Leisingera sp. NJS204: one gene and its partner. The protein of the gene in region 1 interacts with the protein of each later gene in a pairwise test. Links are inferred from orthologs where the notes say so. Each region holds a gene or a part of one and is shown on either strand. Other genes may lie near its edges. The genes, in order: ribD and accC.

Region 1 (7,899 bases):
GTCGCGCCGCAGGGCAAGGGCCATGTCTGGCGGCGCAGTTTCGGCAAATTCCTGACCCGCTCGCACCTGCGCTACGATCCGCAAACAGGCAGGGCGGTGGAACGTTTCGGCATGGTCGAGCTGGACCTGACCGTCTCGGTTCAGCAAGGCGCAATGGTGGTCTCGGTGGAGAGGGCCCGGCTGTTCGGCCTGCCGCTGCCCCAGGCCCTTTGCCCGCAAAGCGCCGCTGCCGAATTTGAGACGCCGGAGGGGCACTTGGGATTTGACATCTCTGCCAGCCTGCCGCGCATCGGTCTGCTGGTACGTTACAGCGGGTTTCTGGTGCTGCCCGAGCTGGATCTCAGACGTTAACCATTTGCTAACCCTGTCATTGCCCGGCGCGGCATCCCCCCTTAAAATCGGTGCTGTTGCCCATTGGCCTTCCGGGGGGAAGAAAATGTCTGCACATACCAATATGAACACGGCACTGCTGGCGCTGACTGCAAAGCTTCAATCGTTGAATGATCTGGTGACTGCCAACCAGTTCATGGTCGAGGTTTTGGCGGATCAGGGGGATGCGCTTAAGCAAATGGATGGAGCCGGGACCAAGGATATGCTGCGCCGGCAGGCGCGCGAAAAGTTCCACCCTGACACTGGCACCGTGCCGAATGCTGCAGCGCTTGCCATTCTTGAAGGCGTGCTGAGCCATCAGCGGGACAGTGCAGAGATCATTCCATTCCCGCCCCGCGCCTAAGCCGGGCGTTCACACATCTGCGAGAGGTCGTTACAAAGGTGCTGCCGGTCTATTGGAGCCGCTGCGGCACATCCCTATGTTGAAGCGAACACAGGGATATTTCCGAATGAAAAACCTCCTTTGCGCAGCAGGCCTGGCTTGTCTTTCTTCCATCCCCGCAGCTGCGGATGCCTTCTTAACCAACCGCGGTGTGCGGGTGCTGCCGGTCAATGACACGGTCTATGAGGTGGTGCCGCGCGGATCGGGCGGCACCTGGGATTACTGGTGCGCAGCTGCCGAATACGCCCGCCGCGAGCTGGGCGCTGGTTGGATGGACCGGTTTTACGTGGTGCGGGGCCGGGATGTCAGCGTCACCACCGGGCGCCGGTCCTCGGTGCAGTTCACGCTCTACCCGAAGCGCAGCGGTGTCGAACCCAAGACAGGCTGGCTGTCGCTGGGTTTTCGCCCCGGGGAAAGCATGTCAGTGCAGCAGGGATATGGCTATTGCGTGAATGAACCGGCGTTGTAGTGGATCCGAAGCATCTGAACTCGCGCGGATGTGATGTTGTATGGTGGCAATTGGCGGTGTTCTGGTGCCGGTCGCTCCAGTAGCTGCGCAATCCGCTTGTAGCAATGGGAGGCCAGTTCTTCTGCAACATGCTTCGCAACACAGTGTCATCTAGCGTGAGCTGCTGCCCGGAGAGAGCCCCGGCTGCGTTTACGTCGGAGTAACGTTCCAGCTACAATCGTAGCTCTTGCTTGTCCCTGCCGTGCTGCGGCTAGGGAGCTGACAAAGCGGAGTTTTCTCAAATGCAGATGGCCTTGAGAACGGTGTGAAGGAGCCAGGGCGTGACTTGCAATAGCGACCGCACAGCAGTGTGAGTCGTTTGTGTTTCAATTCTCCTTACACTTCTCGGTATCTGCCTGGTTGCCGGGCGGCGCACCAAAACTGAAAGGGGTCCGACATGAAAATCTGGATATCTGTCCTGTCTCTCGCCACTGCTCTGCCGTTTTTACAGCCAGAGCCGGCCGCGGCCTGGAATGACCGCAGGGCGGCGCATATCAATGCAGTATCGCAGGATGTCTTTGAGGTAGTGCCGAAAATCTCAGCCGGTGCATTCTTCTGGTGTGCTGCAGCTGATCATGCTCAGCGGAACCTAGGAGCGCCGTGGAAGGCGGATCTGTTTATCACCCGCGGGTTGGGGGCAAGCGAGACAACAAACCGCGTATCAGCGGTTCAGTTCACCCTGAATGCGGGTTTGGCGCCGGCGGCAAGCCGTGGCAATATCAATAGCCTGAGGGCAGGCCAAAGCATGAGTGTGCAGCGGGCTTTTGGTTATTGCGACAGGCTGCCGGGGCGACCCTGAGCTAGGGCCTGCCTGATACCTGGCGGCACTTGAAACAAGGAGAACTAGATGACCATACGCATTGCAGCCATTGCCGGTCTGACCGGGGCGCTTCTCCTATTGCCTGAAGCAAGCGCTGCCTGGCGGGCGATTAACCGCCACGAGGTGCTGCCAGTGTCCGAAGGCGTCTGGGAAGTGGTGGCCCGGGTCGGGACCGGCGCGCAGGATTATTGGTGCGGTATCGGTGATTTTGCGATCCGCCAGCTGCGGGCGCCGGTGAGCCAGCGGATTTATGTCTGGCGCGGGGTCGGGCCTTCGGTCAACCGGCCGGGGCGCAAAGCGGTGCAATTTGCCTTTGGCCTGCCGCCTGGTGTTCCTGACCGGTCCTCCAGCCTGTCGCTGAATGTGCGCGAGGCAGGTGACAATCTGCATGTGTCGGCTGCGCAAACCTATTGTTATGACCGGCTGCCCGGGCGGGACCGCTGGTTGCCTTGATTTCCAGCTTCACCGGCTGACACTGTTGCCGGCCGGGCTGTGTTCAGCCAAAAGATCTGCATGATGCATGAGTTCACCATTCCGACGCGCGGGCAGGGCCTTTATGAGTTCACCCGTGACGTGCAGGCCTGGGTTTCCGGGTCCGGCCTGCAGAATGGGCTGCTGACCCTGTTTGTCCGCCATACCTCCTGCTCGCTGCTGATCCAGGAAAATGCCGACCCCGAGGTGCAGACCGACCTTAGGGCCTTCTTTTCGCGCCTGGTGCCGCCTTCCTCCGATCCCGCAATGGCCTATCTGCGCCACACCTATGAGGGGCCGGACGACATGCCCGCCCATATCAAAGCGGCGATGATGCCAGTCAGCCTGCCGGTCCCTGTCAGCCGCGGAGTACTGGTGCTGGGCACCTGGCAGGGGATCTACCTGTTTGAACACCGCGATCGTCCGCACCAGCGGCATGTGGCCGCGCATCTGGCCTGAACCTCTTTATCTAGCGGCCATAAATCACCACTACCCAAATTCTGGAGGGTAGCCTATAGTTGTGGATAACCGGGCAAACACCGGCACAAACAATAGGCTGACAGGATTGAGGGAGCAGGCGGATGCGCTGCCCATTTTGCGGAAATATCGACACTCAGGTCAAGGATTCACGCCCCGCCGAAGATCATGTTTCGATCCGGCGGCGCCGGTTCTGCCCGGCCTGCGGCGGCCGTTTCACCACCTACGAACGGGTGCAGCTGCGCGATCTTGTGGTGATCAAAACCAGCGGCAAGCGCGAGGATTTCGACCGCGACAAGCTGGAACGCTCGATCCGCATTTCGATGCAGAAACGCCCGATAGAACCCGAGCGCATTGATCAGATGATCTCCGGTATCGTGCGGCGGCTGGAAAGCATGGGCGAGACTGATATCGGGTCGAAGAAAATCGGCGAAATCGTGATGGAGGCGCTGGCCCGGATCGACACCGTGGCTTACGTGCGCTTTGCCAGCGTTTACAAAAATTTCCAGGCGGCGGATGATTTCGAGGATTTTGTTCACGAGCTGCGCCCGCCAGTTGCACCGGAAGAATAATGGACGCTGATCACCGTTTCATGGCGCTGGCGCTGTCCCTGGGTCGGCGCGGGCAGGGCAACTGCTGGCCTAACCCGGCAGTGGGCTGTGTTATCGTGCAGGGCGGCCGCGTTTTGGGCCGCGGCTGGACCAGGCCGGGCGGCCGCCCTCATGCAGAAACCGAAGCGCTGGCGCAGGCCGGCGGGGCGGCGCGCGGCGCCACGGCTTATGTGACGCTGGAACCTTGCGCCCATCACGGCGAAACGCCGCCTTGCGCGCAGGCGCTGATTGACGCCGGTGTGGCGCGGGTTGTCGCCGCGATCGAGGACAGCGATCCGCGGGTGTCAGGGCATGGATTTCAGATGCTGCGCAATGCGGGCATTGAGGTGGCCACCGGAATATGGGGGGCACAGGCAGCGCGGGATCATGCTGGTTTCTTTCTGAAGACTGAGCAGGGCCGCCCGCTGGTGACCCTGAAGCTGGCCGCCAGTTTCGACGGGCGCATTGCAACCGGATCGGGCCAAAGCAAATGGATCACAGGACCGGAGGCCCGCCGCGCCGTGCACGCGATGCGCGCGCGCCATGATGCGGTGATGGTGGGCGGCGGGACTGCGCGGGCTGATGATCCCTCGCTGACCGTGCGCGATCTGGGGGTGGAGCACCAGCCTGTGCGAGTGGTGATCTCGCGCCATCTGGACTTGCCGCTGATGGGTCAGCTGGCCCGCACAGCCAAAGACGTGCCGGTCTGGCTCTGCCATGGCCACGGCGCTGATCATGAGCGCATTCAGGCCTGGGAAGGGCTGGGTGCCAATCTGATCCCCTGTGCGTCGCACGGAGTACAGCTGGACGCGGCGGATGTGCTGCAGCAGCTGGGGCAGGCGGGGCTGACGCGGGTGTTCTGCGAAGGCGGCAGCGCGCTGGCAGCCTCGCTGCTGGCGTTTGATCTGGTGGATGAGCTGATCGGCTTCACTGCTGGTCTGGGGATTGGTGCCGAGGGTCTGCCGTCGATCGGTGCGCTCGGCATCGGCCGGCTGGAGGAAGCGCCGCGGTTTGAGCTGGTTGAAACCCGTCCCCTCGGCAAAGACATCCTGCACCGCTGGACCCGCGCGCTGCGCTGACCATCCTATGCCGTGCAGAACCGGCTCTCCCGCCCGTCACTGGAGCATGTTTCATGCTCCGCTCCCGTTGGGCGTGGCCCGGCGCTGCGCGCCGGGCCACGCCCAAGGCCGCCAAGGGCGGGCTGGCGTCAGCCAGGATGTCCTGCGGGTGCGGGAGGGCTCCCGATCAACTGGCCGCCGTTCAACGCCAGAGATGGGCGTAGGTGGCAAACAGCCCCTGCAGCTTGGACAGCAGCCGGTTGCTTAGCCCCGGATGCGGCAGATGGCCTTGGCGCAGGCGCATCACTGCAACCTCCACCGGACAGGGCTGGGCGGTCACCGGGTCGAAGTAGCGCGGGTAGTCGATCAGCGCCGCATGGGCGAGGCCCAGTAGCGTGACACGGGCTTGCCGCCACGGCGGCGCCGGAGCCAGATCGGCCGTCAGGCCCCAGCCTGCATAAAACGGTGTTCCCAGCGTTGTCACCGGCACCCCGCGCAGCAGCGCTTCGAACCCCAGAAGGGAGGTCATCGTCCAGACCTCCTGCACGTCAGCCAGCAGGGCCATGGGGTCCGCGTGGGACGCAACCGCATCCGCCAGCCCCTCTGCTGAAACCCGGCCTTTGCGCAGGCCCGTCTCCACGTCCGGATGCGGCTTGTAGACAATCACCGCGTCCGGGTTGGCCTGCCGCACCGCGCGCAGCAGATCCAGGTTAGTCTTCACGGCTCCCGCTCCGCACTGGATTGAGGCGTCATCCTCCACCTGGCCCGGCACCAGGATACGGCGGCCCTCGGGCAGGGCAGGGGCGATGCCGCCAAGATTGTATTTCGACACCCCGTGCTGGATCAGAGACCGCACCAGATGCTCGGCCCGCAACTCCTCGGCCTGGGTCATCTCAACCCTGCGGGCAATCAGCGTGTCCAGATCCGAGGGCTGGCGCGGGTCATAGTAGATCCCCTGGCGGTCAGCCACCAGCGACAGGGGCGGCACCAGTTCCGCCCCCAGCCCGCGGGACCGCAGAAAGCCGTCCTCTACCCGGACCGCACCGTCATGCGCCGCGTTCGCCTTGCCGGCCCAGACCAACCGCTTGCGTCCGCTGGCTTGTGCCTTGGCCGGATCTTCGGTGAACAGCACCCGCGTCTCGGCGCCAAAGAATTTCTGCAGCGGCTTGCGCTTCCACATCCGCATACCGGAAGCGGCCCAGCCGGGATGGTCGTCCCGCCAGGCCCGCACCCGTGCCTCCAGGTTATCCAGGACTGTCTCCAGCCCGCACAACTCGTCCCGGAAGGGATCGTACCACTTCGGATAAAGGATCATCGCTGCTGCGAACAGCTGTGCCCGCGTCAGCCGCCGCTGTCTGCGGGCGGGCGGGGCATCGTCAATGCTCAGCCCCCAGCCCGCGTAAAACGGCTGGCCGAAGACCCGTGGCTTGTGGCCTGCCAGGATCGCTTCGAACCCCAGTTGCGAAGAGACAGTATAGACGCCCACGGCCCCCTCAAGCAGCGCCCAGGGCGACACGCTGCCCGTGAACAGTTCCACCCGCGCGCTTGCATCTGCGGCCTCATAATACCCCGCCCGGTAGCCGCGCAGCGTCTCTGGATGCGTCTTGATCAGCACCCGCGCGCCGGGGTGCTCCTCCTGGGCAAAGGCGAGCATTTCCAGAAACCGCGCCCGGTCGCCGCGCGATGCAGTGACTGAGGCATCGTCGCGTGCCTGGTCCGCAACCAGCACATAGCCCGGATCCGGCGCCGCCGCCGCAGGATCAAAGGCGTTATATTTGCTGAGATGCGCGTTCTTGAGCCGGGCAATCGCATCACGTGCCCGGCGCATCAGATCGGCATCATCCAGCGGATGGCTGGCCAGCAGCTGTTCCAGTTCTGACGGCTGCGCCGCATCGAAATGCATGCCCGAGTGGTCCAGCAGCAGCCCCATGGGCGGCTCGCCGGCCCGGCCGGGGTGAAGCGAGCGCAGAAAGGCATCCTCGACCCGCAGCAGACCGCAGCCGCGCTGTTCGGCGACTGCAAGGCCCCGGTGCGCTGTGGGCGAGGCGCCCCAGATGCCAACCAGATCTTCGGCCTGCGGCAGTCCCAGCCGGATGTGGTAGCCGCAAAGCTGCAGGATCCGCCGCACCCGGCGCTGGGTCAGAAAACCGCCATTGTAAACAAAAAGCCGGGACGCAGTGCTCCCGGCTTTGTGCTGGCCAGCGCTTTGACGCACGGCGGTTTAACCGCCAACGGCGCTGGAAACGCTTGACAGCGACCCCACTGGTGTCACCAGCAGCGAAATGGTCTTGGTCCACTGGGTATACGGCGCCTCAGTCACATACAGGGTGTCATCGTCGCGGATCACGAAATCCCGGGCGACAAACAATCCGTTCGGCTGAGTCAGGTTCAACACATAGACCAAACGCTGCGCCCCGATCAGATCATCGCGGCCCAGCACCTGGTTGGCAATCTCGGCCGGCTCATTGCGCAGCACAAAGACGCCAGTCGGATCAGAGGCGGTGGAAATCAGCCCGCCAACCTGGGCAATCGCTTCCAGCGCTGACAGGTCCTGGCTTTCAAATGGCACCCGCGCCTGGGCCGAGGTCGCCCCCAAGGCGGTGAAGGAGCGGGTGTCTTCCTCAACCAGAATACGGTCGCCGCCGCGCAGGGCTACATCCAGCTCCGGATGGTCGAACAGGTCCTGGAACCAGATCTTGCCCTTTTCCTGGCCGCGAATCACGGTGACCTGGGCAATTTCCGGCTGGATCGTCACACCGCCGGCCTGGGCCAGCATCGACGACAGGGTGCGGGTCGGGCGTTCGATCGGATAGACGCCCTGGCCGCCCACGGCGCCTGTCAGGCTAACGGTGGCACCGTCACCGGCCAGACGGCGCACCTGCACCTGCGGGTCGGGGGTCTGGTCTTCAAGCTTTTTGGTGATGGTCTCGCGCAGCTGGTCCGGTGTGTTGCCGGAGGCGCGCAGGCGGCCCGCGTAGGGCACGAAGATATAGCCTGCGCTGTCGACCTGCACCTCTTCCAGCACGGTGGAATTGGTCGCCTCGGCGGCCAGCAGCCCGTCATCCACGTTTTCCCAGACCGTCAGGCCCAGCACATCGCCGGGACGGATGGTGTCCGAGGTCAGCCGGCCGGCAGACGTAAAGCCTGACGAAAAGCCAAGGGCCGGCACCACGGCGGTGGCACGGGCGACGCGGTCGTTGACG
Region 2 (5,321 bases), 1.1 Mb from region 1 along the record:
CAAACTGACGGGCATGCCGCTATGAGACAAAATACAGTCCGGCAATTGCAAATCCGATTATCTGCCTCCATGTTACAGCCCGGATCGACGGTGCTTTCCTTGCGGTAATCCTTGCCCTATAAGCGCCCTAATTTCCGGCCCGCCTGCCCTGGCGGGCCTGTCGGAATTGGCTGAGGACAATATGACAAACAAATCTCACGAAGCTGACGTGGCATTCATCAAGGCGCTGGCGGAATTGCTGCGCGAAAACGATCTGACCGAACTGCAGGTCAAGCGGGACTACGGCGACGACGACAGCCTGAATGTGCGTGTCTCCCGCCAGACCGCCATGGCCGCGCCGGTGCAGGTTGCGATGCCTGCCGCCGCTGCTCCGGTTGCAGCCGCTGCCCCTGCCGCCGCCGCAGCCCCCGCAGCCGCCAGCGAAGATCCGGCCAGCCACCCCGGCGCCGTGACATCGCCGATGGTCGGCACCGTCTATCTGCAGGCCGAACCCGGCTCGCCCGCCTTTATCTCTGTTGGCCAGCAGGTCAGCGAAGGCGACACCCTGCTGATCGTCGAGGCCATGAAAACCATGAACCACATTCCGGCGCCGAAATCGGGCACCGTGAAGCGCATTCTGGTTGAAGACGGCGCCGCCGTTGAATTCGGAACCCCCCTGGCCATCATCGAGTAAGGATCTGGCATGTTTGACAAGATCCTGATTGCCAACCGCGGCGAGATCGCCCTGCGCGTGATCCGTGCCTGCCGGGAAATGGGCATCAAGTCGGTTGCGGTGCATTCCACTGCGGATGCCGACGCAATGCACGTGCGCATGGCCGATGAATCGGTCTGCATCGGGCCGCCGTCCGGCACCCAAAGCTATCTGTCGATCCCGGCCATCATCTCGGCTGCCGAGATCACCGGCGCCCAGGCGATTCATCCAGGCTACGGCTTCCTGTCGGAAAACGCCAACTTTGTGCAGATCATCGAAGACCACGGGCTGACCTTCATCGGCCCCTCGGCTGCGCATATCCGCACCATGGGCGACAAGATCACCGCCAAGGAAACCGCTCAGAACCTTGGTATTCCGGTTGTTCCGGGGTCCGAGGGCGGCGTGCCCGATATTGCCGCGGCAAAAAAAGCCGCCGCAGATATGGGCTATCCGGTGATCATCAAGGCCACCGCCGGCGGCGGCGGCCGCGGCATGAAAGTGGCCCTGAACGAAATAGAGCTGGCGACCGCCTTCTCCACTGCCCGTTCGGAAGCCAAGGCTGCCTTTGGCAATGACGAAGTCTATATGGAGAAGTACCTCCAGAAACCGCGTCACATCGAAGTACAGGTCTTTGGCGACGGCAAAGGCGTCGGCGTTCACCTGGCCGAGCGCGACTGCTCGCTGCAGCGCCGCCACCAGAAGGTGTTCGAGGAGGCCCCCGGCCCCTGCATCACCCCGGAAGAACGCGCCCGCATCGGCAAAATCTGCGCCGACGCCATTGGCAAGATGGGCTATTCCGGCGCCGGTACCGTTGAATTCCTCTATGAAGACGGCGAGTTCTATTTCATCGAGATGAACACCCGCCTGCAGGTGGAGCACCCGGTGACCGAAGCCATCTTCGGTGTCGATCTGGTACGCGAACAGATCCGGGTGGCCGAAGGCCTGCCGATGTCCTTTACCCAGGGCGATCTGGAAATCAACGGCCACGCCATCGAGGTCCGGATCAACGCCGAGAAACTGCCGAATTTTTCGCCCTGCCCGGGCAAGATCACCCAGTACCACGCCCCCGGCGGATTGGGGGTGCGGATGGATTCGGCGCTCTATGACGGCTACTCGATCCCGCCCTATTACGACTCGCTCATTGGCAAGCTGATCGTGCACGGCCGCGACCGGACCGAGGCGCTGGCGCGCCTGAACCGGGCTCTGGGCGAGCTGATCATCGACGGCATCGACACCACCGTGCCGCTGTTCCATGCGCTGCTGCAGGAACAGGATATCCACACCGGCGACTACGGCATTCACTGGCTGGAACGCTGGCTGGAAGAAAACCAGCCCGGATAACTTCAGAGGGGCGCGCCACTGGCTGCGCCCCGTTTTACATTTGCCTGCCTTTTCCCGTTATACTGGCCAGCACCATGAGCTTAACTGCGGACCTATTGCTGCACGCCTATTCTGCCGGTGTTTTTCCGATGGCCGAACACCGCGACGACCCCGAGATTTTCTGGGTCGATCCCAAGCGGCGTGGCATTCTACCGCTGGATGGCTTCCGCATCTCCCGCTCGCTGGCCAAACGGATCCGCAACGGCGGATTTGAGATCACCGTGAACCGGGATTTCGGCGGCGTCGTAGACGGCTGCGCCGACCGGGCCGAGACCTGGATCAACGGGGAAATCCGCGACCGCTACCTGGATCTGCACCTGATGGGCAACGCCCATTCGCTTGAAGTCTGGCAGGACGGCATCCTGGCCGGCGGCACTTATGGCGTCTCTCTGGGCGGCGCCTTTTTTGGCGAAAGCATGTTCTCGCGCCGCCGGGATGCCTCCAAAGTGGCGCTGGCCTATCTGACTGACAGGCTGCGGCAGGCGGGCTACAGGCTGTGCGACACGCAATTCCTGACTGCGCATCTTGCCTCGCTTGGCGGAATTGAGGTTACCCGCGCGCGTTACCGGGCCCTATTGCGTGAGGCCCTGAAAACGGATGCGGATTTTGCCCGGCCAGCTGTGCCCGCACCTCAGCTGCTGCTGCAGCGCATGACCCAGACATCATAGCGGTTGTGGTCCAGCGCGTTGAGTGCCGGGCTGGACGCCACCATCCAGCCCTGGAAATGCATCGCACCATCGTCGGGGTCCCGCACGGTCAGATAGGCAAAGGCATCCCCGGTCGGGTTCTCCGCCGGATAGCGGCAGTCCGACACGGTCACCAGCAAGCCGAACATTTCCGAACTGCCGCCGATCGCCACTTCCGCATCCATGGTATGGCCGTTGACCTTGTCCAGCGCCCTTAGCACCGCAGCACTGCCCTGCGCCGCCGGCTGCTCCTGGCCCCAGGCCGGCATGGCCAGCGCACAAGCCATTACTGCCGCGGCAAAGCGCATCAAGAATCGCCCTCGCCGCCGCCGGCGACAAATTTGACCAGCAGCGAAATCAGGCTGACCGCACCCTGCGTATCCTCGATCTCATCGCCTGCTTCAAAAGCAAAGGGCGAACCGCCGGGCATGATCTCAACAAAGTTACCGCCCAGCAGCCCTTCGGAAGAGATCACCACCGCGCTGTCATCCGGGATTTCGATGCCTTCATTAACAGAGAACATAGTATCTGCGCGGAAGGTTTCCGGGTTCAGGCCGACGCCGGTCACGGTGCCGATCTTGACCCCGGCCAGCCGAACGTCGGTGCCAACGCTGACCCCTTCCAGCGAGCGGAAAGACGCGTTCAAGTCATAGGTCGCGCCGCCGCGCGACAGGCCGGCCGCCTGGCCGGCATAGACGGCAAAAGCAACAGCGGCAGCCAGCACGACGCCGCCGGCAAAAACTTCGGTAGGATTGTGGGACATGAAATCAGCCTTCTGGCAGATGTTTTATTCGGGCACCCAGGCCTCATAATCGCGGCGTTCCTTGGGTTCGCCGCCTGCGCGGATCGACCCGGCCGGCGCATAGGCCATCATGGTGCCGGTCAGGTTTTCCTGATGCGGCTTTTCCCAGGCCTTGTGCTTCAAAGGCTTCTCGCTGGGCAGCTCGTCAAAAGTGCGGTGCAGCCAGCCGTGCCAGTCGGGGCTGACGCGCGAGGCTTCAACTTCCCCGTTGAACATCACCCAGCGCTTGCTGTCATCGGCATTGCGGTAGAACACATTGCCCTGATCATCCTCACCCACCTTGATGCCCTTGCGGGCGGTGAACATCCGGGTGTTCAGGGTGGCGCCGTTCCACCATGTCACAGCGCTCAGAAGTGTGTTCAGGATTCCCATCGGTGCCTCCGGATTTATCCGTTTCTGATATGGCCCAATTTCCCGCCAAGGTCCAGTGGCTTGCGCCCCTCTGGACGGGTCACGGCGGGAATTGGCAGTTTTGCCTTAGGCGCGTTTCCCGCACCTGACAGGATCAGCCTGCCGCTGGGGCCAGCGCCGTCACTTCGATCTCGATGCGGTACTTGGGATCGATCAGGTTGCACTCGATCATTGTTGCCGCAGGCGGGTTGGCGCCAAAGACCTCTGCCAGAACCGGCCAGCAGGGTTCGAACTCCGCCGCATCCGGCAGGTAATAGTTCACCCGCACCACATCGGCAAAGCCAGCGCCCGCCTTCTGCAAGGCTCCGCCAATGGTTTCAAGCGCAGATTTGCACTGTGCCACCACATCATCGCCCTGCCCGACGGTGCCTGCCACATGCACGAAGCCGCCAGCCGCAACAGCGCGGCAATAGCCGATCTTAGCCTCAAACTCACCGCCTGAAGAAATACGTTTGATCACTGCCCTGCTCCTTCCTCTTGCCCGAAATATCCCGGGGGCGCAGCGGCCCGCCGCTGCGGGGGCAGCGCCCCCATCCAACCGGCCCCCAAACAGCAAACGGCGCGGATAATACCGCGCCGTTTGATCTATTGACTAGCCATTCAACCGGCCGAGGCCGGCTCTTTCTCGGCGTCCGCGTGGATCATCAGCGGCTGCGCATCCGAGGTCACCGCCTCCTCGTTGACAACCACCTTGGTCACGCTGTCCATGCCCGGCAGATCGAACATGGTATCCAGCAGGATATCCTCCATGATCGACCGCAGCCCGCGGGCACCGGTCTTGCGTTCGATTGCTTTCTTGGCAATCGCGCTCAGCGCCTCGTCGGTGAAGTCCAGTTCGGTGTCTTCAAGCTCGAAGAGGCGCTGATACTGTTTGACCAGAGCGTTCTTGGGTTGGGTCAGGATGATGACCAGCGCGTCCTCGTCCAGGTCTTCCAGCGTTGCCAAGACCGGCAGACGGCCGACAAATTCAGGGATCAGCCCGAATTTCAGCAGATCTTCCGGCTCCAGTTCCTGGAACACTTCGCCGACACCGCGGTCATCGTTGTCGCGCACATCCGCGCCAAAGCCCATCGCAGACCCCTTGCCGCGGGCCGAGATGATCTTGTCCAGCCCGGCAAAAGCACCGCCGCAGATGAACAGGATATTGGTGGTGTCCACCTGCAGGAATTCCTGCTGCGGATGCTTGCGCCCGCCCTGCGGCGGCACCGAGGCAACGGTGCCTTCCATCAGTTTCAACAGCGCCTGCTGCACGCCCTCGCCCGATACGTCGCGGGTGATCGAGGGGTTTTCAGACTTGCGGGTGATCTTGTCGACCTCGTCGATATAGACGATGCCGCGCTGCGCGCGCTCG

Evidence for each region.
Region 2: the proteins of ribD (region 1) and accC interact in binary tests that used the Escherichia coli proteins (3 or more experiments, as listed by UniProt). The link is inferred for Leisingera sp. NJS204 from one-to-one orthologs.

Annotation. Positions count from the first base shown.
Region 1 is NZ_CP035417.1:2,782,465-2,790,363, reverse strand. The notes cover bases 2,868-5,678. They hold ribD (bifunctional diaminohydroxyphosphoribosylaminopyrimidine deaminase/5-amino-6-(5-phosphoribosylamino)uracil reductase RibD), read left to right. Parts: upstream 2,868-3,640; coding sequence 3,641-4,717; downstream 4,718-5,678. Other genes in these bases: ETW24_RS13700 (capsular polysaccharide biosynthesis protein), read right to left, coding at 4,899-5,678; nrdR (transcriptional regulator NrdR), read left to right, coding at 3,153-3,620; ETW24_RS13715 (secondary thiamine-phosphate synthase enzyme YjbQ), read left to right, coding at 2,868-3,030. In the rest of the region: ETW24_RS13735 (DUF4166 domain-containing protein), read left to right, coding at 1-351; ETW24_RS13730 (hypothetical protein), read left to right, coding at 437-733; ETW24_RS13725 (hypothetical protein), read left to right, coding at 840-1,241; ETW24_RS13720 (hypothetical protein), read left to right, coding at 2,128-2,553; more of ETW24_RS13715, read left to right, coding at 2,614-2,867; more of ETW24_RS13700, read right to left, coding at 5,679-6,911; ETW24_RS13695 (polysaccharide biosynthesis/export family protein), read right to left, coding at 6,918-7,899. UniProt on the Escherichia coli protein: Converts 2,5-diamino-6-(ribosylamino)-4(3h)-pyrimidinone 5'-phosphate into 5-amino-6-(ribosylamino)-2,4(1h,3h)-pyrimidinedione 5'-phosphate.
Region 2 is NZ_CP035417.1:1,723,745-1,729,065, reverse strand. Bases 1-2,857 are described here. They hold accC (acetyl-CoA carboxylase biotin carboxylase subunit), read left to right. Parts: upstream 1-682; coding sequence 683-2,032; downstream 2,033-2,857. Other genes in these bases: ETW24_RS08505 (DUF2155 domain-containing protein), read right to left, coding at 2,703-2,857; aat (leucyl/phenylalanyl-tRNA--protein transferase), read left to right, coding at 2,107-2,739; accB (acetyl-CoA carboxylase biotin carboxyl carrier protein), read left to right, coding at 182-673; ETW24_RS08525 (LuxR C-terminal-related transcriptional regulator), read left to right, coding at 1-25. Outside these bases: more of ETW24_RS08505, read right to left, coding at 2,858-3,065; outer membrane lipid asymmetry maintenance protein MlaD, read right to left, coding at 3,065-3,520; ETW24_RS08495 (NADH:ubiquinone oxidoreductase subunit NDUFA12), read right to left, coding at 3,545-3,931; ETW24_RS08490 (RidA family protein), read right to left, coding at 4,065-4,430; ATP-dependent Clp protease ATP-binding subunit ClpX, read right to left, coding at 4,571-5,321. UniProt on the Escherichia coli protein: This protein is a component of the acetyl coenzyme A carboxylase complex; first, biotin carboxylase catalyzes the carboxylation of the carrier protein and then the transcarboxylase transfers the carboxyl group to form malonyl-CoA.